DNA from 3 places in the Arthrobacter oryzae genome. Region 3 is predicted to be linked to each of the others. Evidence: predicted binding sites of a transcription regulator. Region 3 holds the regulator's gene; each other region holds the start of a gene.
What was found. The regulator Rex, encoded in region 3, represses fermentation and respiration genes when NADH is low (regulators of the CRP and FNR family bind a similar motif). The targets are predictions, from matches to a motif close to CTTGTGAANNNNTTCACAAG.
Positions count from the first base shown of each region.

Region 1: the regulator Rex is predicted to act here: its motif matches at 6,611-6,630, upstream of Q8Z05_RS20355 (glyceraldehyde-3-phosphate dehydrogenase).
Region 2: the regulator Rex is predicted to act here: its motif matches at 1,990-2,009, upstream of araB (ribulokinase).

Region 1 is NZ_CP132204.1:4,413,308-4,423,398, forward strand. It holds gene Q8Z05_RS20320 (DNA alkylation repair protein) at 1-462, shown strand, start outside; gene mptB (polyprenol phosphomannose-dependent alpha 1,6 mannosyltransferase MptB) at 455-2,011, opposite strand; gene orn (oligoribonuclease) at 2,210-2,803, shown strand; tRNA gene Q8Z05_RS20335 (tRNA-His) at 2,935-3,007, shown strand; gene def (peptide deformylase) at 3,110-3,682, shown strand; gene Q8Z05_RS20345 (HNH endonuclease family protein) at 3,738-4,535, opposite strand; gene Q8Z05_RS20350 (hypothetical protein) at 4,628-4,837, opposite strand; gene Q8Z05_RS20355 (glyceraldehyde-3-phosphate dehydrogenase) at 4,914-6,356, opposite strand; RNA gene rnpB (RNase P RNA component class A) at 6,673-7,064, opposite strand; gene Q8Z05_RS20365 (slipin family protein) at 7,186-7,998, shown strand; gene Q8Z05_RS20370 (YaaA family protein) at 8,065-8,829, shown strand; gene Q8Z05_RS20375 (zinc ribbon domain-containing protein) at 8,892-9,629, opposite strand; gene Q8Z05_RS20380 (Nif3-like dinuclear metal center hexameric protein) at 9,752-10,091, opposite strand, start outside.
Region 2 is NZ_CP132204.1:1,972,309-1,982,399, forward strand. It holds gene mmsA (multiple monosaccharide ABC transporter ATP-binding protein) at 1-571, opposite strand, end outside; gene chvE (multiple monosaccharide ABC transporter substrate-binding protein) at 671-1,795, opposite strand; gene araB (ribulokinase) at 2,145-3,854, shown strand; gene Q8Z05_RS09155 (L-ribulose-5-phosphate 4-epimerase) at 3,851-4,531, shown strand; gene araA (L-arabinose isomerase) at 4,566-6,101, shown strand; gene Q8Z05_RS09165 (S1C family serine protease) at 6,123-7,220, opposite strand; gene arfA (arabinosylfuranosidase ArfA) at 7,348-8,895, shown strand; gene Q8Z05_RS09175 (family 43 glycosylhydrolase) at 8,944-9,936, opposite strand; gene Q8Z05_RS09180 (LacI family DNA-binding transcriptional regulator) at 10,087-10,091, shown strand, end outside.
Region 3 is NZ_CP132204.1:733,258-743,348, forward strand. It holds gene Q8Z05_RS03435 (YceI family protein) at 1-395, shown strand, start outside; gene Q8Z05_RS03440 (hypothetical protein) at 685-1,545, shown strand; gene Q8Z05_RS03445 (hypothetical protein) at 1,821-2,588, shown strand; gene Q8Z05_RS03450 (redox-sensing transcriptional repressor Rex) at 2,655-3,350, opposite strand; gene Q8Z05_RS03455 (glutaredoxin family protein) at 3,429-3,683, opposite strand; gene Q8Z05_RS03460 (HAD family hydrolase) at 3,777-4,595, shown strand; gene Q8Z05_RS03465 (30S ribosomal protein bS22) at 4,700-4,798, opposite strand; gene Q8Z05_RS03470 (helix-turn-helix domain-containing protein) at 4,994-5,206, opposite strand; gene Q8Z05_RS03475 (3-deoxy-7-phosphoheptulonate synthase) at 5,375-6,493, opposite strand; gene Q8Z05_RS03480 (acetylxylan esterase) at 6,804-7,814, opposite strand; gene Q8Z05_RS03485 (rhamnulokinase) at 7,863-9,383, opposite strand; gene Q8Z05_RS03490 (bifunctional aldolase/short-chain dehydrogenase) at 9,380-10,091, opposite strand, start outside.

The DNA of each region.
Region 1 (10,091 bases), 970 kb from region 3:
TTCCGGGAAGAGCGCTACGCCGCCATTGATCTGGCCCGTTCCCGGCTGGCCAGGGGCAGGCTGGAGATGCTTCCGGTGTACGAGGAAATCATCCGGACCGGAGCCTGGTGGGATCTGGTGGACGGAGTGGCGCACCGGATCTGTGACCTGCTCCAGGCCCACCGTCCGGAGGTTGAGCGGCTGCTCCGCACTTGGAGCGAAGACCCCGACATGTGGATCCGCAGAGCTGCCATCACGGCCCAGCTCGGGGCAAAGCGCGCCACCGATCCCGCGCTGCTTGCCTCAGTCATCGAGGCCAATCTGGCGGACCGGGAGTTCTTCATCCGCAAAGCCATTGGCTGGGCATTGCGCGAGTACGCAAAGACCGATCCGGAATGGGTCAGGCAATTCGCGGCCCGCCACGAAACCGGGCTCAGCCCGCTCTCGCGCCGCGAGGCCCTCAGGAACCTCCCGGTCAGATGACCGGACGGGTGGTCACCGGCTCATCCGGCTTGCTGAAGAGCTGCTTGGTTTTGGGATCCAGGAAGATCAGGTACAGCGCGAACATCAGTGCGATGATGGCCGCCGCGTTGCGCGCCAGTGCCAGGGGAAGGCCAAGGTCCTCGGTCTGCAGGTAAGGGAAGACTTCAAGCTGGTCCGAGATGGCGTAGACCATGAAGAACGACACGATGAAGTACAGGGCCTTAACCTGCCAGTCGTCCCGGATGCCGGTGACGGCGAACAACGGGATCAGCCAGACCACATACCAGGACTGGATCATGGGGGCCAGCAGGACAACTGCCGCGAACCCCAGGGTGAGCCTGCGCATCAGGCGGTCGTGGTCACCGCGGAAGATCAGCCAGGCGACAAGCCCGACGGCGAGCAGCTTGCCGGCGTCGTAAACGTATTTGGCCAGCCCCCAGCCGTCCAGCCCGAAAGCGTTGGAGATGGAGGCCACCACCAGCCCCAGCAGGCCTACCGGCGCGTACCAGATCCAGATGCTGCCGGGAGCGGACAGGCCGTTCACCCAGCCGAAGCCAAAGCCGTTGACCATGCTCATCGCGTACAGGATTGCCAGGCTGATGCCGGCCGTGAGTCCCCAGAAAACAAACTTCCGCGGCCAGCTGGCGTTCTTGCCGGCCCAGAGAAGCCCAATGAACGGCAGGAACACAATCGTGATCGGCTTGACGGAGATCGACAGCGTCACCAGGAGCAGCCCGAACAGCACGCGCCTGGTTGCGCAGTAATAAAGCCCGGCCAGGGCCAGTCCGATCATGAGGGCATCGTTGTGGACACTCGCGATGAAGTTGGTCAGGAACAGCGGGTTGGCCGCTGTCAGCCACAGCGCCCGGTGCGGATTGACCCCGTGCAGCTCCGCCAGCTTCGGGACGTACACGATGCACAGGACCACACCGACCAGGGCGGCGCCGCGGAACAGCATGATGCTGGCCTCGGGATGCACATTCGTGGACCACACCACCAGCTGTTCAATCCACAGGAACAGCTGGCCATAAGGAACGGGCGCTTCAGTCCACATCTTGTCCGCGCCGAGCTGGAAGTAGTTGGACAGCGCCGAGATGCCGTTTTCGTAGGGATTGAACCCTTCGACCATCAGGCGCCCCTGCCCGATATAGGCGTAGACGTCACGGCTGAAAAGCGGCACGGAGAACATCATGGGCAACCCCCACAAGGCAACAGCCTGCAGGGTGGCCCTGCGGGCACCCGCACCCCAGACGCGGACGCGCTGGCCGAGGCGAAGCCAGGCCCGGACCAGGAGCATGCCGCCCACAGCCAGGAGCACGATGGAGAGTGCCACGCCGATTGCTTCGGTTCGCATCCAGATGAACAGCGGCAGGCGGCGAAGCTCGGAAACAGGCGCCAGCCAGCCAACCCCCAGCGAACCAATGGCCATGAACATCGAGCCGGCGAATCCTGAGAGGAGGGGCGAAAGCGGATTGTCCACCTCCGCTGCAGCCGTCTCCGGTGACGTACCGGCAGCCATATTTCCCGCCGCAGGCACAGGCGCCGTCATCTCAGGATCGTCCAATCTGTTGTGGGGCATTTTCACCCGGTGTCGGCCGGGCAGGCCGGCGGGGGCGGGGCCGCAACGGTGCAAAGAGGGCACAGCCGCGTACTCGAAATCCTAGCATCGGACAGCTCTGAGGCAGCGGAACGGTAGGCTGGTCGGGTGCCTATAACTAACGAACGCATTGTCTGGATCGACTGCGAGATGACCGGCCTGGACCCCAAGAACGACGCCCTCATTGAGGTGGCCGCCCTGGTGACGGACTCCGAACTCAACATCCTCGGCGACGGAGTGGATGTTGTCATCCGGCCGGACGATGCCGCCCTGGCCCAGATGAACGATTTCGTCCGCGACATGCACACGCGCTCCGGGCTCCTCGAAGAACTGCCGCACGGGAAGACCATGGCAGAAGCCGAGGCAGTGATCATGGAGTACATCGCGAAGTGGGTGCCGGATCCCCGCAAGGCTCCGCTGGGAGGCAACTCCGTGGGCACGGACCGCGTGTTCCTCGTCCGGGACATGCCCGCCGTCGTGGAGCACCTTCACTACCGGGTCATTGACGTCAGCACCATCAAGGAACTGTCCCGGCGCTGGTTCGCCCGGGCCTACTTCCAGGCCCCGGCCAAGCACGGCGGGCACCGGGCACTTGGGGACATCAAGGATTCCATCGACGAGCTGCGGTACTACCGTGAGGCAATCTTCGTCCCGGCACCGGGGCCGGACAGCGCCACAGCACAGCGCATTTCCAAGTCCGTCATGGCGTCCGCAGGGCGCCCGGTGGAGTCCGCGGAAAAGTAATCTGCGCCACGTTTGGGGGAAATTTCGGCAAAACCGGCAAAAGTGGCAAAAACACCTCCGCGGAGCAGGTAAGCTATATGACGTTGCCTTCCAAGACAGCCGGTTCGCCGGACGGTCCGACAGGGCACATGGTGGGCTTAGCTCAGTTGGCAGAGCGCCTGGTTGTGGTCCAGGAGGTCGCGGGTTCAACCCCCGTAGCTCACCCTCATGAAGGGCATGATTTTCCGCCCTTGCGTAAAGGCCGCACCGGTTATCCGGTGCGGCCTTTAGTTGTTCCCGTACTGCATCAAAAGGAACCCACCTGACATGACCGTTCTGCCGATCACCATCTGGGGCGAGCCGGTTCTCCACCGCCGGGCCGCCGAGGTGGAAGTCTTCGACGACGAACTCCGCACCCTTATTGCCGACATGTTCGAAACGAACGACGCAGCCAACGGCGTGGGGCTCGCCGCCCCGCAGGTGGGCGTGGGCAAACGCATCTTTGTGTACAAGTACGCCAACGAAGACGGCGTGCCTCCTACGGGTGTCCTGGTGAACCCGGTCCTGACGTTGTCCAAGGTTTCCGGCGCGCTCCCTGATCCTGATGAGGAAGTGGAGGGCTGCCTGTCATTTCCCGGCGGCCAGTACCCGCTCAAGCGCGCAGAGTGGGCCCGCGTGCAGGGCTTCGACGGCGACGGGAACCCGGTGGACTTTGAGGCCACGGACTGGTTCGCCCGGATCATCCAGCACGAGTACGACCACCTGGACGGCAAGCTGTACGTGAACCGGCTGATGGACCGGTACGCGCGGAAGGCCATGAAGCAGGCCAAGCGGAGCGGCTGGGGAGTTCCCGGCCTGACGTGGATGCCCGGCGTCGACCCCGACCCGTTCGGGCACTAAGCGACGCGGCACCGGTGCAGCTGCCGCCTCGCTGCTCCGGTGCCGCGTCGCTCCCCTAGCGGGGAACGATGGTCTGCTGCTGCGGGCACGATGACAATACGCGCTTCATGGCGTCCTTTTCAGCCTGGGTTACCCACAGGGTGTAGGCGGCTTTGACGGAGATCTGGCGGGCTACGTAGTGGCACCTGAAAGCTTTGTTTTTCGGCAGCCAGCCGGCCGCGTCCGACGCGCTTTTTTCCTGGTTGGCCCGCCCGTCCGCCGCGATGAGGTTAAGGGGATCGTTGGCAAAGCTCTGGCGCTGCTGTGGCGTCAACTGCCGGGCACCCTTTTGCCAGGCGTCGCCCAGGGCCACGACATGGTCGATCTGGACCGCCTTGCTGCTTTCCGCTCCCCTGGTGAAGGTCACCACCGCTCCGGTGTACGGCTCGTGGAACTCGCCGCGCGCTATCCGGCACCGGGAACCCTCGGTGAACTGCGCGGCGTCCAGGTCGCGCCGCAGGATGTCGTTGCGGGTGTCGCAGCCGTTGCGGTCCACATCCAGCCATGCCTGTCCGAATGCCGTGCGGTCGTAGTTGTCGTTGGACGCCCGCCCTTTGACGGCGAGGGTTTCGAGCGCGTCCGCCGCACTGCCGTCCGGTACCGGCCGCACCGGGGGGACTGCTTTCATCCATGCAGCGTCCAGCACGGGAGCTTCGCTGGGTCCGCTGACCGCAGGCTCCGCTGCGGCAAACTGGCCTGCCGAGAAAAACCAGCAGACGGCGGCAAGCAGTCCCGCGGCGAAAAGAATCAGCACGGCCCAGGCCTGGCGGGAGCGGCGGCGGGCACGGCGGTAGGCCGTCCAGCTGATGGTCATGATTGATCTGTCCGGAGAGTATTCCTATGCACCGGACGAGCCTAGGTCAGGCCACTGACAACGTGGCCGATATCCCCAGTGTGGAGGAGGAGTTATTGCTCCTTCATCACACGCTTGAGGTCTTCGGCAGCAAGGTCCAGCAGCTCCTGGAGCTGCCTTACCCTGCCCTCGGGAATCTCTCCCGCGGCATGCGCCACCCGAGCCTGTTCAAGGAGGCGGGTGGCTTCCTTGTGGTTTTTCCGCGCTATATCGAGGGCGTGTTCCAGTGTGGTTTCATGTTCGAGAGTCGATTCCTGTTCCATGACTCCATTTTGGGACCGTTTCCCGGCCGATGCCAGAGCGCCGGCCGGGAAACCTCAGGGCATTGCTGCCTGGTTCCTAGACCGCGATTGCCGCCAGCGCCGCAGCCGGTTCCTTGACCGGGAACGACGGCGGGTTGACCCCGGCCATTTCCTCCATCACGCGGACTACCTGGCAGCTGTAGCCGAACTCGTTGTCGTACCAGACGTAGAGGATGACGTTCTTGTCGTTGGAGATGGTGGCGAGGCCGTCCACGATGCCCGCACGCCGTGAACCGACGAAGTCCGTGGACACAACCTCGGGGGAATCGATGTAGTCAATCTGCTTGCGCAGGTCCGAATGCAGGGACATCTGGCGCAGGTAATCGTTCACCTCATCCTTGGTGGTGCCGTTTTCCAGGCTCAGGTTCAGGATGGCCAGGGAGACGTCGGGGGTGGGGACGCGGATGGAGCTGCCGGAAAGCTTGCCCTGAAGTTCGGGCAGCGCCTTCGCCACAGCAGTGGCCGCACCGGTTTCCGTGATGACCATGTTCAGGGCTGCGGAGCGGCCGCGCCGGTCACCCTTGTGGAAGTTGTCGATCAGGTTCTGGTCGTTGGTGAAGGAGTGGACCGTTTCGACGTGGCCGTGGATGACGCCGAACTTGTCGTTGATGGCCTTCAGGACCGGTGTGATGGCGTTGGTGGTGCAGGACGCCGCCGAGACAATCTGGTCCGAATCCTCGATGCTGCCGTGGTTAATGCCGTGCACGATGTTCTTCAGCGCGCCCTTGCCCGGTGCGGTCAGGAGAACCCGGGCTACGCCCTTGCTCTGCAGGTGCTGCGACAGGCCTTCAGCGTCGCGCCAGCGTCCCGTGTTGTCCACCACAAGCGCGTTGTTGATACCGAACGCGGTGTAGTCGATCGTGGCGGGGTTGTCCGAGTAGATGACCTGGACCTGCACGCCGTTGGCAGTGATGGTGTTCGCTTCTTCGTCCACCCGGATGGTGCCCTCAAAGGAGCCGTGGACGGAGTCGCGGCGCAGGAGGCTGGCGCGCTTGGCAAGGTCCTTGTCCGAGCCGCGGCGCACCACGATGGCGCGCAGGCGCAGGCCGTGGCCGCCGCCGGCCTTTTCGATCAGCAGACGGGCCAGCAGGCGGCCGATGCGGCCAAAGCCGTACAGCACGACGTCGGTGCTGGTGCGGTCATCAGCACCGCGCTTGCCCACGATCTCGGCCAGTTCGGCGCGGAGGAATTCTTCCAGGCTGGCACCGTTGCCTTCAAGCTTGTACTTCTCCGTCAGGCGGGCCACGTCGATGGCCGCGGCACCGAGCTCGAGCTCGGCCAGGGCGTTCAGCAGGGGTGCGGTCTCTTCGAGCAGCAGCTCGGTGTTGCTCATGCGGCGGGCGAACCGGTGCGCCTTGAGGATGTTCATGGTGGACTTGTTGATCAGGCTGCGACCGTGGATGCTGGTCACCACGTTGTTCTCGCGGTACAGCCGGCCGATGACCGGGATCATGGCCTCGGCAAGCGCCTCACGGCCCATCCACGTATCAAGACAAGAATCTGACGTCTGGCTCACAGAACTACCTTCCTTGGGTCAACCACATACGCCCTCGTATGCAGATGTCGGCCACCGGAGGTATTCCGGGGCACAGGCATCGGCGGGGATTCGGTCCACCCCGGACACCTTGGAGAATCGCAAAGAAAAGCCGCCGGCTGCGAACGCAGACCAGGCGGCAGAACTTCTACGTTCGCTATCCATTCTAGGGCGGCGCCGGCTCCCCCACGGCCCCGTAAAGCGTGAAGTCACTCACATGCCGCCGAACGGCATGACTCCAAGAGCAGGCCGTAAACGGTGGTGGATGGGTTGACCGATACGCCGGGTTCTGTGTTCCCGCACCGTTGCCGGAGCGGGAGTAGCGGCCATCCATCTACGAACGCCGTTGCCGACGCCCTCCAGCGGCCTACCCGGACACTCGGGCGGGCAGCCCTCGAACGTGTCCTGTCTGGCCTTGCTCCGGGTGGGGTTTACCTAGCCTTCCCGGTCACCCGGGAAGCTGGTGGTCTCTTACACCGCCGTTTCACCCTTACCTGCTTCGTGCCGCTTTCAAACCGGCGCGATGCAGGCGGTCTATTTTCTGTGGCACTGGCCTGCGGGTTACCCCGAGTGGGCGTTACCCACCACCCTGCCCTGCGGAGCCCGGACGTTCCTCGAGCCACTTGCGTGACGCGCGGCCGCCTGGTCAACCCATCCGCGTTTCATTCTACGGGCTATGCCGGCTGCCCGGTTCCGCAGCGGCTGCAAGGGGGCTTTTCGATCCGCCGGTGGGACAATTGAACAAGATCAACCCGGCACAAAGGAGGGGATCCGAATGGACCCCACCATTACGTACATCGCCATCGCCGTCACACTGCTGCTGCTGCTGTTGCTGAAGATGTCCATCCGGATCGTGCGGCAGTATGAGCAGGGTGTGCTTTTCAGGCTGGGCAGGGTCATTGGAATCAGGCTCCCGGGGCTTCGGTTCATCATCCCCGTCATTGACCGTCTTCCGCTGGTCAGCCTGCGGATCGTGACCATGCCAATCCAGTCACAGGGCATTATCACGCAGGACAATGTCAGCGTCGACATCTCAGCCGTGGCCTACTACCGTGTGGTCGATGCGGTGAAATCCGTCGTGGCCATCGAGAATGTGGCCGCCGCCATCGACCAGATTGCCCAGACCACGCTGCGGAAGGTCGTTGGCAGGCACAGCCTGGACCAGACGCTGTCAGAAACCGAGCGCATCAATAGCGACATCCGGGAAATACTGGATGCCCTGACGCTCGAGTGGGGTGTCGAAGTGACTTTGGTTGAACTGAAGGACATCCAACTCCCCGAAAGCATGAAGCGCGCCATGGCCCGCCAGGCTGAGGCCGAGCGGGAAAAGAGGGCGAAGATCATCGCAGCGGAAGGTGAGGCCATCGCGGCAGCCGCCCTCGGCGACGCGTCGGACACCATGATGGCCCACCCGCTGGCCCTGCAGCTGCGGAATTTGCAGTCCCTGGTGGAAATCGCCGTGGACAAGAACTCCACAGTTGTCTTCCCGGCGCCGCTGATGAGCACCATCGGCGAACTATCCGCCTTCCTCGCCCGCGAGAACCAGGCGGCCACCGCCGCAGCCAAACCGCCGGTCAAGGCGGCCTGACAGCCGCGGTGCCGCCGGCAGGACCGCGACATCACTCCATCGTTCCAGCGCCGGTAAGATCGTACGGTGCTGATTCTGCTGCCGCCGTCCGAAGGCAAGACCCCCGCTGCCCAGGGAGAAGCCGTCGACTGGACCGCCCTGAGCTTTCCCACCTTGAACACCTACCGGGCGAAGGTGCTGGAAGCGCTGGGAGGCGTCAGCGCCCACCGGGACGCCCTCGCACTGCTGGGCGTCGGCGCATCCCTGAGTGCCGACGTCGAACGCAACACCCGGCTCCACACGGAACCGGCGGCGCCGGCACACCAGGTCTATTCCGGCGTCCTCTACGACGCACTCGGCTATCAATCGCTGACGGCGGCGCAGCGCCGGAAGGCGGATGAATCAGTACTGGTGGTCTCCGCCCTCTGGGGCGCCATCCGCTTCGCCGACCGGGTGCCCGCTTACCGGCTGTCGATGGGAACGTCACTGCCCGACGTCGGCCGGCTGGCCTCGTTCTGGAAGCCACAGATTTCGGCCGCACTGGCGGGCGAAACCAAAGAGGAACTTTTAGTGGACTGCCGCTCCAGCACCTATGCCGCCGCCTGGGCTCCGCCACCGGCGCAGACCGTCACCGTCAACGTCTTCACTGAAGTGAACGGTGTGCGCAAGGTGGTCAGCCATTTCGCCAAACACACCCGCGGCGAACTGGCCCGCCACCTGCTGACCCGACGTGGCGCCGCCCCCCGTACCCCGGCGCAGCTGCTGAAAGCGGCCCGCGAAAAGTGGGAAGGCGAGCTGGTCGAAGGCACGCCGCGCAAAGCGCATGCCCTCAACATCATCCTGCCCAACTGACTCGCAGTTAACGTCGTCATTCGCGCTTTTCACGACGTTAACTGCCAGCTACTTGGGTATGCCTAGGCCCACTCTGCCGAGCGGACCAGGATGCAGCCTGAGTCCGGGCAGTAAACGATGTCGTCCTCGGCGGCTGCCTTGATGTCGGCGAGGTCGCCGGGGCTGAGCTGCATGCCTGAGCCCTCGGACTTACCGTGGAACAGCCGGGCTGCGCCGACTCCGCGCTTGGCCAGGGTCTTTTCGTAGGCAGCCAGCAGACCGGCATCGAGGCCAGCCGCGAACTCCGAGCGCCTGGCACCCACTTCGGCGGCTTCCGCGGCAATTTCAGCCAGTGCAGCGTCCAGCTCGGCGCGGATCCCGCCAAACGATCCCTGGACGTCGTCCACGATCTTCTGCTGGGCAGCCTGGCGCTCACGGAGGCCTTCCAGCCGTTCCATCACCTCCAGCTCCACGTCCTCGAGGGTGGACAGCCGTTTGGTGAGCGAAGCGATGTCGCTTTGGAGAGCGACGAGGTCCTTGGACAGGCCGGTGCCGCTGTTCAGCCGCGCTTCATCGCGCTTGATCCGCGAGGCCACCTGCTCCACGTCAGCTTCCGAGCGCTTGAGCTCGGCTTCGGCGTCGTGAACCGCCATTTTCGCCGCGCCGAGTTCGCCGTTGGCCACGGCCAGGGCGGCCTGGAGGTCGCTGATCCGGGGATCGGCTTCAATGCTCCGGCGGCGGTTGGACAGCGATTTGAGCCTGGCGTCGAGTCCCTGCAGTTCGAGCAATTTCAACTGTTCTGCCGGTGCTGCCTTGGCCACTATTACCTCCGCTTGTTCCTACCGGCCGCGGCCGGGCACCGGACCGGCGCAGTTTAGACTCTAGCGCCTAGCGTGCTCCCCTGCCTCGCTGCGCTCACCCGGGGACCCCGCGCACGCCGGGCTTAGCCCGGAGTCAGAATGAAGTCCCACGGATCGCTATTGGTGGTGCTCACCCGGATCTCGACGTCGTGCCCCTGGTCGCTGAGGACGTTTCCCAATGCTTCGGCCGCCGCCGGCAGCCACAGCCACTCGCTGGCGAAGTGGGAAACGTCGATCAGGTACGGCCGGTCATTCACGGCGTTCTCGCGCGCCTCGGACGCGGGGTGGTGGCGCAGGTCTGCGGTGACGAAAAGGTCGGCGTTGCTCGCGCGGACCTCGTTGAACAGGGAGTCCCCCGCGCCGCCGCATACTGCAACGCGCCGCACCAGGCCGTCCTTGTCCCCCGAGACCCGCACGCCGCCG
Region 2 (10,091 bases), 1.2 Mb from region 3:
TTTTCAGGTGCAGGATGAGGTCCAGCAGGTGGTCGGAGTCTTCATCGTTGAGGGCCGCCGTCGGCTCGTCAAGGATGAGCAGTTTGACCTCCTTCGACAGCGCCTTGGCGATCTCCACCAGCTGTTGTTTTCCGACGCTGATGTGCTGGATCGGCGTCACCGGGTTCTCACTAAGGCCCACCCTGGCGAGCAGCTTGGCTGCCTCCAGGTTGGTTTTGCGCCAGTCCACCCAGCCGCGCGTGGCCAGTTCGTTCCCCAGGAAGATGTTCTCCGCGATGGACAGGTAGGGGCTGAGGGCCAGTTCCTGGTGGATGATGACGATGCCGCGCTTCTCGCTGTCGCTGATGGTCGCGAAGTCGCAGGGTTCGTTCTCGAAGAGGATGTCGCCGTCGAACGTGTTGTGCGGGTACACGCCGGACAGCACTTTCATCAGGGTCGATTTGCCGGCGCCGTTTTCGCCGCAGATGGCATGGACTTCGCCGCGGTTGACGTCAAGGGTGACGTCCTGGAGGGCTTTGACGCCGGGGAAGGTCTTGGTGATTCCCCGCATTTGGAGGATGGGTGCGTTCATGGTCATTTCCCGCTGACTGGTTGGAGCCGGGCGCCTGCGTGTGCAGGGCCCCTGGAAGGTGCGGCCGGGCGGCAGGCCCGGCCGCACCCCTCACGGTGCTTATTTGACGTCGGCGTCGGTGTAGTAGCCGGAGTCGATCAGCTCCTGCTTGTAGTTGTCTTTCGTGATGATGACGGACTCCAGGAGGTAGGCCGGAACCACCTTCACCTTGTTGTCGTAGGTCTTGGTGTCGTTCGTTTCCGGCTCCTGGCCCTTGAGGACAGCGTCGACCATCTTCACGGCCTGCGCGCCGAGCTTGCGGGTGTCCTTGAAGATGGTGGAGTACTGCTCGCCGGCAATGATGGACTTCACCGAACCCTTTTCAGCGTCCTGTCCGGTAACGATCGGCAGGCTGCCCTTGGAGTACCCGCCGGTGCTGGTCAGTGCGGAGATGATGCCGATGGAGAGGCCGTCGTACGGTGACAGGACGCCGTCGAGCTTGGTGCCGGAGCTGTAAGCGGCGGTGAGGATGTCTTCCATCCGCTTCTGGGCAACCGGTGCCTGCCAGCGAAGGATTGCCGCCTGCTCGAACTTGGTCTGACCGCTGGGCACCTTCAGGGTGCCGGCATCCAAAAACGGCTTCAGGGTGTCCATTGCCCCGGTCCAGAAGAAGTTGGCGTTGTTGTCGTCGGGGCTTCCCGCGAACAGTTCGACATTGAACGGGCCCTTGCCGTCCACCTTCTTGCCGGCTGCGTCGAGCAGGCCCAGCCCGGTCAGCAGCGAGGTGGCCTGCTGGACGCCCACGGTGTAGTTGTCGAACGTCGTGTAGTAGTCCACATTCGGGGTTCCATTGATGAGGCGGTCGTAGGCGATGACCTTGACGTTCTGCTCCTTGGCTTTTGCCAGGACGTCCGTGAGCGTGGTGCCGTCAATGGCGGCGATGATCAGGGCCTTGGCGCCCTTGGTCAGCATGTTTTCAATCTGGGACACCTGGGTGGGGATGTCATCATTGGCGAACTGCAGGTCGGTCTTGTACCCGAGATCCTTCAGGGACTTCTCCACGTTCCCGCCGTCGGCAATCCACCGTTCGGACGTCTGCGTGGGCATGGAGATTCCCACCAATGAGCCCGCTGCATCCGCACTGCCGGTGGCAGTCGCGCTGCCCGGCCGGGAGCCGCAGCCGGTGGCCCCGACGGTCAGGGCAAGGGCGACTGCAACGACGCCCAGGAGTTTCTTGATTCTCACGGTTTCTCCTTCCACGGCGCGGATGCGCCGCGAACTGGTTTCTGAAGCGGAAAGCGAAATGCTCCTCGCCATAATGTCAGCCACCTCAGTCCCCTCGCCCAACCGCAGGGCGCAGGCCGACTTCATTGTGACCAATGTTCACGCCAAACAGCTCTGTTAGCGCTAACAACTTACCTAAGGTTAGGCCCCAATTTCCTGTGAAGCAAATCACAATCTGATTACCGCGGCGAGGGCGCGATGGGCGTCCACCATTTCCCCCGCAGTCGCGGAGGCACGCTTGACGCCGCACTTGTTAGCGCTCACAATTGATTCAGCCCGCGCAGTTGCGGGCTGGTTACTGGAGGACTTCATGGACGTCACAGCAGACGGCAAAGAAAACTACGTTATTGGCGTGGACTACGGCACGCTGTCCGGGCGGGCCGTGGTGGTCCGCGTCCGGGACGGCAAGGAGCTGGGCAGCGGCGTGTTCGAATACCCGCACGCAGTGGTCACTGAATCCCTTCCGGCGGGACTGGCGGGCGACGGCGCCGCGCGGCTTCCCGGGGAATGGGCGCTGCAGGTGCCCAACGACTACCGCGATGTGCTGCGTTACGCTGTTCCGGCCGCGATTGCGGAAGCGGGGATCGACCCCGCAGCCGTGGTGGGCATCGCCACCGACTTCACGGCCTGCACCATGGTCCCGGTCAAGGCCGACGGCACACCCTTGAATGAGGTTCCCGGTTTCGCCAACCGCCCGCACGCCTACGTGAAGCTGTGGCGCCACCATGCCGCCCAGCCGCAGGCGGACCGTATCAACGAGCTGGCCGCGGAGCGCGGCGAAAGCTGGTTGCCGCGGTACGGCGGGCTGATCTCCTCTGAATGGGAGTTCGCCAAGGGACTCCAACTGCTGGAGGAAGACCCGGATGCCTACGCCGTTATGGACCACTGGGTGGAAGCGGCCGACTGGATCGTCTGGCAGCTGTGCGGCAACTACGTCCGCAACGCCTGCACTGCCGGGTACAAAGGCATCTGCCAGGACGGAAAGTACCCGTCCGAGGACTTCCTGGCCGCCCTGAACCCGGAGTTCAAGAATTTTGTCAGCGCCAAGCTGGCGCACACTATCGGACGACTCGGCGATGCGGCCGGCTACCTGACGGCCGAGGCGGCAGCCTGGACGGGCCTGCCGGAAGGCATTGCCGTCGCAGTGGGCAACGTTGACGCCCATGTCACCGCACCGGCCGCGAAGGCCGTGGAGCCCGGGCAGCTGGTGGCCATCATGGGCACCTCCACCTGCCACGTCATGAACGGCGCCGAGCTGCGTGAAGTCCCGGGCATGTGCGGCGTGGTGGACGGGGGAATCGTTGACGGGCTGTGGGGATATGAGGCCGGCCAGAGCGGGGTGGGTGACATCTTCGGCTGGTACACCACGTACGGGGTCCCGCCCGAATACCACAAGGCAGCAGCGGCGGCGGGCCTGGGCATCCATGAATACCTCACCGAACTGGCATCGAAGCAGGCCATTGGCGAGCACGGGCTCATCGCACTGGACTGGCACTCAGGCAACCGCTCGGTGCTGGTGGACCACGAGCTGTCGGGCGTGGTGGTGGGGCAGACCCTGGCCACCAGGCCCGAAGACACCTACCGTGCACTGTTGGAAGCCACGGCCTTCGGCACGCGCACCATCGTGGACGCCTTCCGCGACTCGGGGGTTCCGGTCAAGGAGTTCATCGTGGCCGGCGGCCTGCTGAAGAACAAGCTGCTCATGCAGATCTACGCGGATGTCACCGGGCTGCAGTTGTCCACCATCGGCTCCGCCCAGGGACCGGCGCTTGGCTCCGCCATCCATGCCGCCGTCGCCGCAGGAGCGTACTCGGATATCCGGGCCGCTGCCGCTGCCATGGGGTCAGAGCCCGGCGGCGTTTATATTCCCATTCCGGAAAACGTTGCCGCCTACGAGGATCTCTTCAAGGAATACCGAACGCTGCACGATTACTTTGGCCGTGGCACCAACAGCGTGATGCACCGGCTCAAGGCCATCCAGCGCGCGGCCAGGCCGTCGTTGGCGGAGGTGTCCGCATGAGCAACCTTCTGGAACGCATCGCCCGGGTCCGCCGTGAGGTCTGTGAACTGCACGCGGAACTCACCCGGTATGAACTGGTGGTGTGGACTGCCGGCAACGTGTCCGCCCGTGTTCCCGGCCACGACCTGATGGTCATCAAACCGTCCGGAATCTCCTATGCGGACCTCACGCCTGAGAGCATGGTTGTCACCGACCTCCATGGCAGCCCCGCCGACGGGGAGTGGGGCAATCCGCCGTTCTCGCCGTCGTCGGACACTGCCGCGCACGCATACGTCTACAGGCATATGCCGGAAGTGGGCGGGGTGGTGCACACCCATTCCACCTACGCCACGGCGTGGGCGGCCCGCGGTGAGGCGATCCCGTGCGTGCTGACCATGATGAGCGACGAATTCGGCGGCAGCATTCCCGTCGGCCCGTTCGCACTGATCGGCGACGACTCGATCGGCCAGGGCATCGTGGAAACGCTCCGGAATTCCACCTCACCGGCGGTCCTCATGCAGAACCACGGTCCGTTCACCATCGGCAAGGACGCCCGCTCGGCCGTGAAGGCCGCCGTCATGTGCGAGGAAGTGGCGCGGACCGTGCATATCTCCCGCCAGCTCGGCGAGCCGCTGCCCATCGACCAGGCCAGCATCGAATCCCTTTACGCCCGCTACCAGAACGTCTACGGCCAGTAACGCGGCAACCCGTACCTTCTTCAGGAGAACCCTTATGAGCAACAGCAGCAACACGTCCGCCAACAGAACCTCGCTCGGCCACTATGAGGTCTGGTTCCTCACCGGCAGCCAGCACCTGTACGGCGAGGACGTCCTCAAACAGGTCGCAGCGCAGTCGCAGGAGATTGCCGCCGCACTGAACGGATCCACCGACGTCCCGGTCAAGGTGGTCTGGAAGCCGGTCCTTACCGATTCGGACGCCATCCGCCGCACCGCGCTGGAAGCCAACGCCGACGACTCCGTGATCGGTGTGACGGCCTGGATGCACACCTTCAGCCCGGCCAAGATGTGGATCCAGGGCCTGGACCTGCTCCGGAAACCGCTGCTGCACCTGCACACCCAGGCCAATGTGGAGCTGCCGTGGGCAGACATCGACTTCGACTTCATGAACCTCAACCAGGCCGCGCACGGCGACCGGGAATTCGGCTACATCCAGTCCCGCCTGGGCATTCCCCGCAAAACCGTGGTGGGCCACGTGTCCAACCCGGAGGTTTCCCGGCAGGTGGGCTCGTGGCAGCGCGCGTCGGCCGGCTGGGCCGCCGTCCGGACGCTCAAGCTGACCCGCTTCGGCGACAACATGCGCAACGTGGCCGTCACCGAAGGTGACAAGACCGAGGCCGAGCTGCGCTTCGGCGTCTCGGTGAACACCTGGTCCGTGAACGAGCTCGCCGACGCCGTGCACGGCGCCGCGGAGTCCGACGTCGACGCCCTCGTGGCGGAGTACGAGCGCCTTTACGACGTGGTGCCGGAGCTGAAGGCGGAGGGAGCGCGGCACGAATCGCTGCGCTACAGCGCCAGGATCGAATTGGGCCTGCGCAGCTTCCTTGAGGCCAACGGCTCGGCCGCGTTCACCACCTCGTTCGAGGACCTGGGCGGGCTGCGGCAGCTGCCCGGCATGGCGGTGCAGCGGCTGATGGCAGACGGCTACGGCTTCGGTGCCGAAGGTGACTGGAAGACAGCCATCCTGGTCCGCGCCGCGAAGGTGATGGGCGCCGGCCTGCCCGGCGGTGCCTCGCTGATGGAGGATTACACCTACCACCTCGCTCCGGGACAGGAGAAAATCCTGGGCGCGCACATGCTGGAGGTCTGCCCGTCGCTGACGGCCACGAAGCCGCGCGTGGAGATCCACCCGCTGGGCATCGGCGGCAAGGAGGACCCGGTCCGGATGGTGTTCGACACCGACGCCGGCCCCGGCGTCGTGGTGGCGCTCTCCGACATGCGCGACCGCTTCCGGCTCGTGGCGAACGCCGTGGAGGTGGTGGACCTGGACGAGCCGCTGCCCAACCTGCCGGTGGCCCGGGCCCTGTGGTCTCCCAAGCCGGACTTCGCCACCTCCGCCGCGGCCTGGCTGACCGCCGGCGCAGCGCACCACACGGTGCTGTCCACTGCCGTGGGCATGGACGTGTTCGAGGACTTCGCCGAGATTGCGCAGACCGAACTCCTCACCATCGACGAAGGCACCACCATCAAACAGTTCAAGAAGGAACTGAACTGGAACGCCGCCTACTACAAGCTGGCCGGCGGGCTGTAGGGGCTGCCGCTCGCTGCCCGCTCAGCCCTCCGCGGCGGGGCGGGCAGCCAGCGTGACTTTGGCTTCCTTCGATTCCGTTCCCCTGCGGTAGCCGACGTTCACCGCCTGGTCCGGACTCTTGCCGCGGAGCTCCGCCAGCAGGTCCTCGGGCGAGGCGATCTCCTTGCCGTCCAGCGCGGTCAGCACGTCCCCGGGCCGGATGCCGGCGCGGTCGGCGGGCCCGCCGTCGACCACCGACAGCACCAGGGCGCCGCGGGTGTCCTGGAGTCCGAGCTGTTCGGCGATCTGCGAGGTGATCTCACCCGGACGCAGGCCGATGAAGGCATGGTCCGCTGTGCCGTCCTCGCGCAGCTGTTCGGCCACCCGGACTGCTGTTGCGGCGGGGATGGCGAAGCCCAGCGCCACGGCGCCGGACTGCGGCGGGATGTACGCCTCGCTGATGCCGATCACCTCACCCCGGGAATTGACGACGGCGCCGCCTGAGTTCCCTGGGCTGATGGCGGCATCGGTCTGGATCAGGTCCACCAGGGACTGGCTGCTGGCTGCCGAGCCCGGAATCTCCCGGTGCAGCCCGGAGATGATGCCCGCGGTTGCGGTGTTTTCGAAACCCAGGGGCGAGCCGATCACGACCGCCAGTTCTCCCACCCGGGGAAGGTCGGACTGGAACTTCGCGGCGGGAAGCCCGGTGCGCCTGGTCTCCACGAGGGCCAGGTCCGAAATGGGGTCCGTTGCCCTGACGGTGCCGGCGACGCGCTGGCCGTCGGCAAACGCGACCTCCACGTCGGTGCTGCCCCGCACCACATGCTCATTGGTGAGGATCAGTCCCTCTGCGGCGAAGACCACTCCGCTGCCCACGCCGCCGTCGGTCAGGATGGTGACAACGGACGGCTGGACGTTCTCCACGATGGACGGAATGTCCGCGGACAACTGTGGTGTGCCGGGTTGAGTGCCCGGCTGGGCGGTCAGCTGCGCGGGCTGCGCCGGGGTGCTGGCCTCGGAAGTGGGGCGCGGTCCCGGCGGCGGACTCGATGTGCAGCCTGACAGGGCCAGACCGAGAACCGCTGCCAGTGCGAGGGCCTGTTGCGCCGCACCGCGCGTTCCCACCTTCCGGTTTTTCATCAGGCTGCCTTTCGTTGATCGGTCGACAGGGCCGGCGTGTCCGCGGCCGTCCCTTGACGGCAGCGGCTTCACCCTCAACAATAGATTTCTATAACGTTGTAAAGAACGAGAAAACGAGGATGTTTACGTGGGAACCACCGAACCTGCCGCAGGCAAAATAACTGCCAAAATCACTTTGGACCCCGCCTTCGCCGTGGGCCCCGTCCGCCGCCGCACCTTCGGCGCGTTCGTGGAGCACCTTGGCCGCTGCGTCTACACCGGCATCTTCGAGCCGGGCCATCCCAAGGCTGACGAGGACGGCTTCCGGACCGACGTCCTGGAACTCACCCGCGAACTCGGCGTGTCCACGGTGCGCTATCCGGGCGGCAACTTCGTCTCCGGCTACCGCTGGGAGGACGGCGTTGGCCCGGTGGAGCAGCGGCCCGCGCGCCTGGACCTCGCCTGGCATTCCACGGACCCGAACCATGTGGGCGTGGACGAGTTCGCCAAGTGGTCCGTCAAGGCCGGCGTCGAACCCATGATGGCCGTGAACCTGGGCACCCGCGGGACCCAGGAAGCACTCGACCTGCTGGAGTACTGCAACATCGACGGCGGCACGGCCTTCTCCGACCAGCGCCGGTCCAACGGGGCCGAAAACGGCTACGGCATCAAGATGTGGTGCCTGGGCAACGAGATGGACGGTTTCTGGCAGATCGGCCACAAGAACGCCACGGAATACGGCAGGCTCGCCGCCGATACCGCCCGGGCCATGCGGATGGTGGAGCCGGACCTGGAACTGGTGGCCTGCGGCAGTTCCGCCCCCACCATGGACACGTTCGGCGAGTGGGAGCGCGTGGTCCTCACCGAGACCTATGACCTCGTTGACCTGATCTCGGCCCACCAATACTTCGAGGACTTCGGCGACCTGCAGGAACACCTCTCCTCGGGTCACAGGATGGAGGCGTTCATCAAGGACATCGTGGCCCACATCGACCATGTGAAGTCGGTCAAAAAGTCCGCCAAGCAGGTCAACATCTCCTTCGACGAGTGGAACGTCTGGCACATGAGCCGCGACGAATCCAAGGCACCCGCCGGCAAGGACTGGCCCGTGGCCCCGGTGCTGCTCGAGGACCGCTACACCGTTGCGGACGCCGTGGTGGTGGGCGACCTGCTGATCACGCTGCTCCGCAACACCGACCGCGTCCACTCTGCCAGCCTGGCGCAGCTGGTCAACGTCATTGCCCCGATCATGACCGAGCCCGGCGGCCGCGCCTGGAAGCAGACCACGTTCCACCCGTTCGCCCTGACATCGGAGCACGCCAAGGGCACGGTGCTGCAGCTCGCTGTGGACTCCCCGCTGCTCAGCGGCGGAAAGACGGCGGACTTCGCGGCACTGTCCGCCGTCACCACGTTCGATCCGGACTCCGGCGAGGCGGTGGTGTTTGCCGTGAACCGCTCGGCGACGGACTCGCTCACACTGGATGCCGCCGTCGGCGGGCTGGGACGTGTGAAGGTTGTCGAGGCGGTCACTTACGCCAACAAGGACCCGTACTGGCAGGCGACGGCGGACGATTCCACTTCGGTGCTGCCCGGCGAAAATGTGAGTGTAAAGCTCGACGGCGGCCGGCTCGCCGCCGAGCTCCCTGCGGTGTCCTGGAGCATGATCCGCCTGGCTGTTGACGGCGCCGGCGGCTAGGCCGGAATCCAGCCGGAGCCAGCCCTCCAGCAGCCAGCCCTCCAGCAGCTAGCCCTCAAGCAGTGAGGGGTCCAGGTGAACGGGGGCGTCCAGGTCGCGTGTGCAGACCAGGACGTCCCCTTCCACGTGCAGCCGGGCGGCGTGGATGCTGGTGCGCTGTTCACGGGCCGCCTGGGCCGGATCCGCCATGCCGTTCGCCATTTCCGTGTCCTGCCACTCGGGGTGCGTGAAATAGAAGATGTAGGCGTGGTCACCCTGGGTGACCACATCAGCATGCCGCCCGTAGGTGGCGTCGTCCGCCCCGGTGCCGGGGGAGTCCAGGATGAGGCCGTTGTTTGCCTCCTGCCGGGTCCATGCCAAACCGTCTGCCGAGCGGTGCACGGCCTGGCCGCGCCATTCGTCCACCACCATCCAGTACCAGCCGCCCAGGCGGAACACGTTGGGGCCCTCGTGGGCGGGCAGCCCGATGACTTGGCCCTCGGCCCGCCAGCGGCCGCCGTCGTTCGTTTCCTCCCAGGCTGCCGACCATGTGGTGGAGCCGTCCACCTCGTCCTTGAACCAGAGGCGCGGGCGCCCGTCCGCCACGATGGCGAAGGCAGCGTCGATGACGTTTTCCGAGCCGACGTCCACCCGGTCTTCGAAGGTCCAATGCTCCAGGTCGGTGCTGGTGAAGTGCACCAGCCGGCGCCGGGTCTGCTCCGCCCAGGTGCCCGGAGCGCCCGCGCCCCAGGTCAGGAACATGTGATATTTCCCGTTGTGCCACACCACCTCCGGGGCCCAGTGCGTGTTCAGTGCGGGGGAGTCTTCCGGATCGAGCCCCTCCACCACGCCGCGGTACTGCCAGGTTGAGCCGGCGTCCGCGGAGACGGCGACGCCGATCCTGGTCCCCGTGATCCAGTCCACGCCGCCTGTGGTGAGGGTGGCGCGGCGGGCCGTGTAGAACATCCACCATTCGGAGGTGCCGCGGCGGTGGATCACCGTGGGATCAGCGGCGCCGTCGAACACCGGGCAGCGGAAGAGGGGGGACGGGGGCAGCGGCATGGCGGTTCCTTTGTGAAATGCCGGCCCCAGGCCGGCGCGGATGCGGCAGTCGCAGCTAGCCTATAACGTTGTATATCCGGTGGACAGGGCAAAAGCGGGACGGGTCTGCAACGATGTAGCTGAAAGTGTTGCCGGGGAAGGGAATCACCTGTGGC
Region 3 (10,091 bases):
ACTCCAAGGTCAACGCCACCATCCAGACCGCCAGCTTCGACTCCGGCGACGTCAACCGCGACGGCCACGTCCGCGGCGAAGATTTCTTCGATGTGGAGAAGTTCCCGGAGATCTCCTTCGTCTCCAACGCGATCGTTCCCAAGGGCGACGCCTACGAGCTCCAGGGCGACCTGACCATCAAGGGTGTCACCCGCCCGGTGGCTCTCGAAACCGAGCTCCACGGTGTGGCTGTGGATCCGTTCGGCAACACCCGCGCAGGCCTCACCGCTGAAACCACCATCAGCCGCAAGGACTTCGGCCTGACCTGGAACGCCGTCCTCGAAGCCGGCGGCGTGCTGGTCAGCGACAAGGTTGGCATCAACCTCGAGCTCGCCTTCATCGCACCCGCCGCGTAATTACCCTGCCTTGTAGTTACCGGCAGTAGCAGTACCGGGAGTACTGCACCACCCCAGCGCCCCGCTCCGTCCCCGCGACGGAGCGGGGCGCTGTGTTTAATCCGGATGGTTCGGCACCGGTTCCTCGTGCAACGAAGCCGCCAGACCCGACCGGCCAGAATACCTCTTCGGAATGATCCACCGGGCGGCCGGAGCGCGGTACGGTGGAACCAAACCATGCTGGGGGCAGGGAACCGTTTACTGATCCCGGTACCTGATTAGTCAGTAGTCGACCCGCAAAGGACCAACTATGAGCACCCCGCCAGCCAACCCGCCCAGCCAGAACGAACCTGAAAACGGCAAGCCCGGCCCCGACGCTCCGCAGCAGGGACAGAACGCCCCCCAGTACGGGCAGCAGTCCCCCGCGGCTCCGCAATACGGACAGAACGCACCGCAATACGGCCAGCAGCAGCACGGGCAGCAGCCCCCGGCCGCTCCGCAATACGGACAGAACGCCCCCCAGTACGGGCAGCAGCCCCCGGCCGCTCCGCAATACGGACAGAACGCCCCCCAGTACGGGCAGCAGCAGTACGGGCAGCAGCCCCCTGCTCCCCAGTACGGGCAGCAGCCATACGGGCAGGCGCCGCAGCAGTACGGCCAGTCCCCCTACGCCCAGTACCCGTCCGAGCAGCCGCAGGGTGTAGCAGCCGGCGGGGTTCCAAAAATGGTCAACAACGCGTTCTGGATGATCGTTGCAGCGGGCGCCCTATGGCTGGTCTCCCTTCTGATCGCCATTCCCGCGCTCGATGATCCGGCCATGCGCAGCACGTTCGAGGAGCAGATGCGGACAAGCGGCGCGGACGTCGACTTCGAGTCGATCAAGGGCCTGATCATCGGCATGATGGTGGTGGTCGGCCTCGTCGGTGCCGGCCTGTACGCGTTGGTGGCGTTCAACGTGCGCAAGGGCAAGAACTGGGCCCGCATCCTGGGCACCGTCCTGGCCGCCCTGTCAATCTTCAGCCTGTTCCCGCTCAGCCTCGGAACCCTCTCGGGCCTGCTGGGCATCGTGGCGATCGTGATGCTGTACCTCCCGGCGTCCGCACCTTACTTCCAGAAGCAGCAGCCTTTCGGGGGCCCCTACTCCCAGCCGGGCAACCCCTACGGCCGCTAGTCCCGACCTGTAGGCAAAAGCACCAAACCGAAGCATCTCAGTTCCGCACCCGGAGGGCGTGGATTTTGGCTCGACCAGGCGAATTCAGTCGCCGGCCGCCGGAGTCCGCGCCCTTTGCGGTTGCCCGGCAATCTCTTGAGCCGAAATTGAGCTGCAAACTATGCCCAGAACGCCCCTGCGCGCGGTACCGTGTTAGCAAAATCACACTGGGGGGCAGGATGATGTGGCTGATCCCGGTTGAGATTACTGAGTAATCGAGTTGCAAAGGATCAATAATGAGCATTCCGTCCATCCCGCCGTCGCCCTCCAACGATTCCGCAGCCGGCGGTCAATACGGCCAGCAGCCGCCGCAGTACGCGCAGGCGCCGCAATACGCCCAGGCACCCCAGTACGGGCAGCCGCAATACGCCCAGGCACCCCAGTACGGGCAGCCGCAGTACGGGCAGCCGCCTCAATCCGGGCAGGCACCCCAGTACGGGCAGCCGCAGGATGCACAGCAGCAGTTTGCACAGCCGCAGCAGTTCGGGCAACAGCAGTACCTCGCTTACCCCTCTGAACTGCCGCAGCAGGGGAACTCAGGCCGTGCCACTCCCCCGCTGGTGAACGCCTCATTCTGGCTGTTGGTCCTCGCCTGCCTCTTCTGGGTGGGTTCGATCTTCTTCTCCATGGGTTCCCTCGATGACCCTGCCCTGCGCAGACAGATGGAAGCGAGGCTGGCAACCAGCGGCGCCGAAGTCGATTTCGAAGCCCTCAAGGGCATCATCGTGGGAATGGTGGCGCTGATTGCCGCTGTCGGCGTCCTGCTTTATGCGCTCGTGGCCTTCAAAATCCGGAAGGGCCGGAACTGGGCCCGCATTCTCGGCACTATCTTGGCCGCCTTTTCCCTGCTGGGAATCTTCGAGAACGGACCGGGAACGCCGTCCATCCTTGCCGGGGTTGCCGCGATGGTGCTCCTGTACCTCCCCGGCTCAGCGCCGTATTTCCGGAAGTACCACCCGTTCGCTGGGCCTTACGGTCAGCCCGGCTACCCCTACGGCCGCTAACAACAGTGCGGCCGCCTACGGCCGCACGGCCGCACAGCGACCGCCGGCAGCACGGGAGCGGCGGGCTTACTCGCCGTCCTCCGGAATCTGCGTCCGCTGGGCGTGGTAGGCCAGGATCTGCAGCTCGGTGGCCATGTCCACCTTTCGCAGGTTGACGCCCGCCGGCACCTGCAGCATTACCGGGGCGAAACTGAGGATGCTCCGCACACCGGCGGCGATGACGCGGTCGCACACACCCTGGGCCACGGCGGCAGGCAGTGCCAGCACCACCATGTTGGCGCCGGTCCGCTGGAGCACCGGTTCCAGGTCTGCGACGTCGCTGACGCGCAGCCAGCCAACCTCATTGCCCACCACCATCTGGTCGGCGTCGAAAATGGCCACGACGTCGAATCCCCGCGACTCAAATCCGCCGTACCGTGCCAAGGCCTTGCCGAGGTTGCCGGCGCCCACGATGGCCACTTTCCAGTCCCTGGTGAGCCCAAGCGCGGCTGAGATATGGCGGCTCAGGTACTGCACTTCGTAGCCGACGCCGCGGGTGCCGTACGACCCGACGTGGGAGAGGTCCTTGCGGAGGGTGGACGAACTCACGCCGGAGGCTTCCGCAAGGGATTCAGAGGAGACGCGCTCTACGCCTTCCGCCAGCATTGTGGTGAGGGCACGCAAATAGATGGTCAGCCGGGCCACGGCCGCGGGCGGAATCTGCTTGGCCGCAGTTCCGCTTTCCCCATGGACGGCCTCGGGGGATGAATCCAGCGAAGTCACTATCTGCTCCATTGCGTCGCGTTGTGAGTCCACTCTAGAGCCCCGTCCGTAATGCCAACAAAGCAGGAGTAGCCAAGCCTACTTGGCCGCTGCCTGTCGAAGGATCCGTTCCAGGCGGGTTTCGTCAATCTTCCAGAAGTCGCGCTGGACCCCGTCCACCAGGACCACGGGAATCTCCTCGGCATACCGCTCGCGGAGCTCCGGCAGGTTGTCCACCAGTTGTTCCGTCCACTCGAGTCCCAATGCGGCCGTGACCCGTCCGACGGCGTCGCGCGCCGCGTCGCAGAGGTGGCAGTCAGTTTTGGTGATGAGGACGACGTCGGGATGTGCCATGCATCAACCGTAGCCCGGGCTGCCGCCCCGCCGCGACGGCAGGATAGTCGCGCCGCGACAACACGGACATTGCCCATTGACTAGACTCGAGTCATGCCCGAGGAGAAGTACGTCGCCGTGATCCGGCAGCCGGCCGGTGCGTTGCAGCACGGCGAGGCCGCCTTCTTCGACGTCGACAACACCCTCATGAAGGGCGCCAGCCTGTTTCATGTGGCCCGGAAAATGCACCAGCGCGGCGCCTTCACGCTGCCGCAGGCGGCCGGGATGGCCTGGAAGCAGTTCAAGTTCGTCCTCCGCGGCGAGAACATGGACGACGTCCACGCGGTCCGCGATTCGGCCCTGACGCTGGCGGCCGGCATCACCGTGGAAGACATCAAAGCCCTCGGCGAAGAAGTCTTCGATGAGATGATCGAGTCCAGGATCTGGCCGGGCGCCAAGGCATTGGCCCAGCAGCACCTCCGGGTGGGCCGCATGGTGTGGCTGGTGACGGCGACCCCCATCGAGGTGGCCACGGTGATTTCCACCCGGCTGGGCCTGAGCGGCGCACTGGGAACCGTGGGCGAAATCAAGGACGGCGCGTACACCGGGCGGCTGGTGGGTGACATCCTGCATGGCCAGGCCAAGGCGGTGGCTGTCCAGGGCATCGCGGACGCGGAGGACCTGGATCTCAAGCGCTGCTGGGCCTACAGCGATTCCCACAATGACATTCCGCTGCTGAGCATGGTGGGCCATCCCGTGGCCATCAACCCTGATGCCCGCCTCCGCCGCCATGCGCGCGAAAACAACTGGCCGGTCTACGACTTCCGCTCCGGACGACGTGCCGCCACGCTTGGCCTCAAGGCCGCCACGGTTGGCGGGGCTGTCTACGGACTCTGGAGGGGCTTCACCCGCTTCCGCGGCCCCACGGTCTAACTCACTACAGAGTGGCGCGCCGGGCGCTGCTGCCGGCGGCTTCCCGCAAAAGAAAAATGCCCGCTGCCAAAGGCAACGGGCATCTCACGCTGTAGGAAGTATCTCTACTTCTTGTTACGGCGCTGGTGGCGGGTCTTACGAAGCAACTTGCGGTGCTTCTTCTTGGCCATACGCTTGCGACGCTTCTTAATAACTGAACCCACGAAAGTTCCTTACAAACTAGATGGAGTACCTGTCTGATGGAAGAGGTCCGTGGACTAGGCAACAGACTAAACAACAAACAGATTCTTACAATAACGAAAAACGTTCCCTAACAGGGTACCGCTTATCCGGCGGACTCACTGACCGACCGCCTGGCTGCGCACCTTGGGGCGGCCATACGGCGGGTTCGAGGGAGCTTACGCCGTGTCCGACTGGCCTTCCACAACAGCACCCTTGACGTACTGTTCGACGGCGGACTCCGGCACCCGGAAGGACCGGCCGAAACGGACGGCAGGCATCTCTCCGGAGTGAACAAGGCGATACACGGTCATTTTGGAAACACGCATGCGCTCGGCCACTTCGGCCACAGTCAGGAACTGAGCGTTCGAGAAGTTCGACTCTGCGGACATTTCCCTTATTCCTTTGTTGACAGCTGATAAAGGCAACCCCATTGAAACCCCATTGCGGTGTGCCGATGCTGAGCCATCAACCTACCCTGTGTTAGTTACTCTAGTGGCTGATGGTGCCATAGTGAAAGTCATTCGGCGTAACCAATTTTCCATGAACCCTCAGCGAATTCAGCCCGCCAGAGCGCTCCGGCGCTTGCGGGCGGATGCTGCCAGCTGGCCCAGCACGGAAGCCGTAACGTCCCACTCCATGCAGGCGTCCGTTACGCTCTGGCCGTAGACCAGCTCGTCAGTGCCGGAGGCGTGCTCAGCCACGTCCAGGTTCTGCGCCCCGCCCACCAGGAAGCTCTCAAGCATGACGCCGGCGATCACCGAAGCTGCAGCTCCGCCGTCTTCCAGCTGGGCGCCGATTTCCAGGGCAACCTCGGCCTGGCGGTGGTGGCTCTTGCCGCTGTTGGCGTGGCTGGCGTCCACGATGAGCCTGGGGTTGAGCTGCTTGGCGGCCAGTTTTGCCGATGCCGCCTCGACGTCCGCCGCGGAGTAGTTGGGGCCCTTGCGGCCGCCGCGGAGGATCACGTGGGTGTCCGGGTTGCCCGCCGTGGCCACGAGCGCCGCCCGGCCGTCACCGTCGATCCCGAGGAACGCCTGGGGCGCCGCGGCAGCGCTGCAGGCGTCCACGGCGACCTGGAGGTCGCCGTCGGTTCCGTTCTTGAATCCGATGGGCATGGACAGCCCGGACGCCAACTGGCGGTGGATCTGGCTTTCGGTGGTGCGGGCACCGATGGCTCCCCAGGAGACGAGGTCAGCCATGTACTGGGGGCTGATGGGCTCCAGGAACTCCGTGGCCGTGGGAAGGCCCAGGGAGGTGACCTGCTTCAGGAACTGGCGGGCCGCCCGCAGCCCGGTGGCGATGTCGTGGCTGCCGTCCAGCCGGGGATCGTTGATGAGGCCCTTCCAGCCCACCGTGGTGCGGGGCTTCTCGAAGTAGGTCCGCATGACCACCAGGAGGTCTTCCCGGTGCTTCTCCGCCTGGCTGACCAGCCTGCGGGCGTATTCCAGGCCTGCCTTGGGGTCGTGGATCGAGCAGGGGCCCACGATGACCAGCAGGCGGTCGTCCACGCCGTCCATGATGGCCCGGACTTCGTCCCGGCCGCGTTCGACGACGTCTGCCACCCGGGAGTCAAGCGGCAGTTCCGCGATCATGTCCTGGGGCGACGGCAGCGGCTTGAATTCACTGACGCGCAGGTTGGACGTGGAATGCTGTGTTTCGGTGGCTGCTGCGGTGCTCATGGTGCGGGTCCTGTTCCGGAAGAGGTGCGGAGCGGGCCCAGATCAGAACCCGCCGGAGAAATGGCGAAGGGCAGAGAATGATCTCTGCCCTGTTGGCTCTGAAGGTAAGTTGGATGCGTGTCAGTTAGACGCGGGCCCCTCCAGAGCCAACGAAAAATACGCATACCAACGGTTAGTCATAGCCAAGACCATAACCGCGGGGACGCCGGGTCCGCAAATCGAACCCGCGCGAACGGACATGTGGGGCCCCTTTCGGCGGGGCCTCAAGTGTCCGTTCGCGCTGGTCTGCGACTGGTGGAACCCGGTCCCCTCAGCCCAGCAGCTTGCGCAGGTACCGCAGCTGCCGGTTCCACTGGTGCTCCTGTCCGCCCTCATGGTTGTTGAAGCGGTACACCTCGATCTCCTTGGCCGGCGCCTCGTTTCCAGCGCCCGTTCCGTAGGCGTTGAAGCTGGCAAAAACGGTGGACGGCGGGCAGATGTCGTCCGCCTGTGCGGCCGAGAACAGCGCCGGCGCGGTTGCTGCCCGGCCAAGGTTGACGCCGTCGAAATAGTTCAGCACGGCAAGGACTGCCTCATAACGGTCCCGGTGGCGGGCCAGGAATGCGGCGATCTCCGGATAGGGCCCGCGCGGTGTGATGTCGATGGCGCGGGGGAAGTCCTGCAGGAACGGAACATCCGGCAGTGCGGCGATCACGCCGTCGAGCCTTCCGGCCGCGAGCCCGGCCACGGCAACTGTGATGCCGCCACCCTGGCTGACACCCGCCACCACCACCCGGGAGGGGTCGACGGCGGGATGGGCCTGCGCGGCTTCCACCGCGCGGAAGGCGTCCACATAGACCCGGCGATAGTAGTAGTCCTCGCGGCTTCCAGCGCCGCGGGTCATCAGTCCCGCATGCGCCACACCGCCCGCGGACGGGTGCGGGTCCGCGGTGTTCCCCAGCAGACCGCCGTAACCCTGCCCCCGGGTGTCCATGATGAAGTGCGCGTACCCGGCCTGCGCCCACTTGGTGTCCTGGTTGCACAGCCCGCGTCCGCCCGAATATCCCGCGTACTGCACGACGACGGGAAGCGGCTCGTCCGGCGAACGGTCCGCCGGCAGGTGCAGCCAGGCCTTCACCGGGGAACCGCCGAAGCCCGCGAACGTGACGTCGACGGTGTCGATCACCGTGAGGTAGTTGTCCACGGGCTCGAACACCACCTCCAGCGGGTACTCGCGGGCCTCGCTGATAGTGCGGTCCCAGAAGGCGTCAAGGTCCGCCGGGGCGGCGGCGCCGGACGTGTAGTTTCGGAGCTGCTCAAGCGGTAGGTCGAAGAGGGGCATCGGATTCCGGTTCTGTAATTGCTGGGCTGTAGATCGGACTGCGGCGACTCAGACCAGCGCCGCCTGATAGCTTTCCAACGGCTGCGAGCCACGCACCAGGGCCCGCAGCTCGGCGAGCCCGCCGGTGACCACGCCCGCCGCCCGGGCCTGGACCAGCACGTTGCCGAGTGCGGTGGCTTCCACGGGTCCGGCGATGACGCGTTTGCCGGTGGCGTCGGCGGTGAGCTGGCACAGCAGCCGGTTCTGCGAGCCTCCCCCGACGATGTGCACCACGTCCACGGGCACGTCTGCGAGGCGTTCGGCGTCGGCGATGGTCCGGGCGTAGCCGGCGGCGAGGCTGTCCAGGATGCAGCGGGTGATCGCCGCGGGGTTGTCGGGGAGGAGTGCGCCGGTGTTGCGGGCGGCCGCGCGGATCCGGTCCGGCATGTTGTCCGGGGCGATGAAGTACGGATCATCGGCGTTGACCTGCGGCCCGCCGAACGGCAGGGCAGCGGCCGCGGCCAGCAGTTCGTCCAGTGTCGCCGTATATCCCTGCTGGGCCCAGGTGCGCTGGCATTCGCTGAGCAGCCAGAGCCCGCCGACATTGCGGAGGTACCGGATGGTGCCGTCCACGCCGCGCTCGTTGGTGAAGTTCGCCTGCCGGCTCGCCTCGGTGAGCACGGGGTGGCTCAGCTCGACACCCACGAGGGACCACGTGCCGGAAGAGATGTAGGCGAAGTTCCCGGCCCCGGAGCCGGCTGCACCGGCCGGGACCGCGGCGACGGCGGAGGCGGTGTCATGTGAGCCGACGGCCGCCACCTTCGTGGCCTGGTCCAGGCCGGTGCGGGCGGCGATGCCGGGCAGCAGGGTGCCGATGGTTTCGCCGGGCTGGATCAGCGGCGGGAACAGGTCCTTCCGCAGGCCCAGGGCTGCCAGGAATTCGGTGGCCCACTCCCCCGCGACAGCGTCGAACAGCCCGGTGGTGGAGGCGTTGGTGGCCTCGGTGCGGCGGACCCCGGTGAGCAGGAACGCGATCAGGTCCGGGATGAGCAGGGCCTGCAGCCCCTCCAGGTCCGGTTCGCTGGCGAGCTGGTAGATCGTGTTGAACTGCAGGAACTGCAACCCGGTGGTGGCGTAGAGCCGGGCGGGGTCCAGTTTTTGGTGCACGGGCGCGACGGCGGCCCGGCTGCGGTCATCGCGGTAGCTGAACGGCTGCGCGGTGAGTTCCCCGGCCGCGTTGACCAGGCCGTAGTCCACCGCCCAGGTGTCGATCCCGATGCTGCTGATGGTTTCACCGCGCTCCGCGGCGACGCGGGCCGCGGCAGCCAGGCCGGCCAGCACCTCAGCGAACAGGGCGTCGAAGTCCCAGCGCAGGCCGCCGTCGGACTCCACCACGCCGTTCGGGAAACGGTGAACAGTCTCCAGCTTGGCACTTTCCGGGCCGGCGCCGCCGGAGACCCGTCCGAGGATGACGCGTCCGGAGGAGGCGCCGATGTCGACGGCGGCGAAGACCCGCCCGCTGGGATGAGCGGCGGACACCGCCCCGACCGTGACCGGAGCGGTGTCCTGGGTTGGTGGAACGCTGTTCATCGCAGGAAGGCGGCGGCCACACCGGCGTCCACGGGGATGTGAAGGCCGGTGGTGTGGGACAGTTCGGCGCTGGTGAGCACCGCGGCGGCGTTGGCCACGTGCTCGGGCAGGACTTCGCGCTTGAGCAGGGTCCGCTGGGCGTAATACTTGCCCAGCTCCTGCTCGTCCACGCCGTAGACCGCGGCGCGTTTGGCGCCCCAGCCGCCGGCGAAGATCCCGGAGCCGCGGACCACGCCGTCGGGGTTGATGCCGTTGACGCGGATGCCGTATTCGCCCAGTTCGGCTGCGAGGAGCCGGACCTGGTGTGCCTGGTCGGCCTTGGTGGCGGAGTAGGCGATGTTGTTCGGGCCGGCGAACACGGAGTTCTTGGAGGAGATGTAGATGATGTCCCCGCCCATGTCCTGGCCGATCATGACCTTCGCAGCGGCCTTGGCCACCAGGAAGGAGCCCTTGGCCATGACGTTGTGCTGCAGGTCCCAGTCCTTCTCGGTGGTTTCCAGCAGCGGCTTGGAGATCGACAGCCCGGCATTATTGACCACCAGGTCCAGCCCGCCGAAGGACAGCACGGCTTCCTGGATGGCGGCGGCGATCTGGGCTTCGTCGGTCACGTCCGCCTGGACGCCGATGGCGACGTCGGGGCCGCCCAGTTCCGCGGCGACGGCCTGTGCGTTCTCAAGGTTCAGGTCCGCGATGACGACGCAGGCGCCG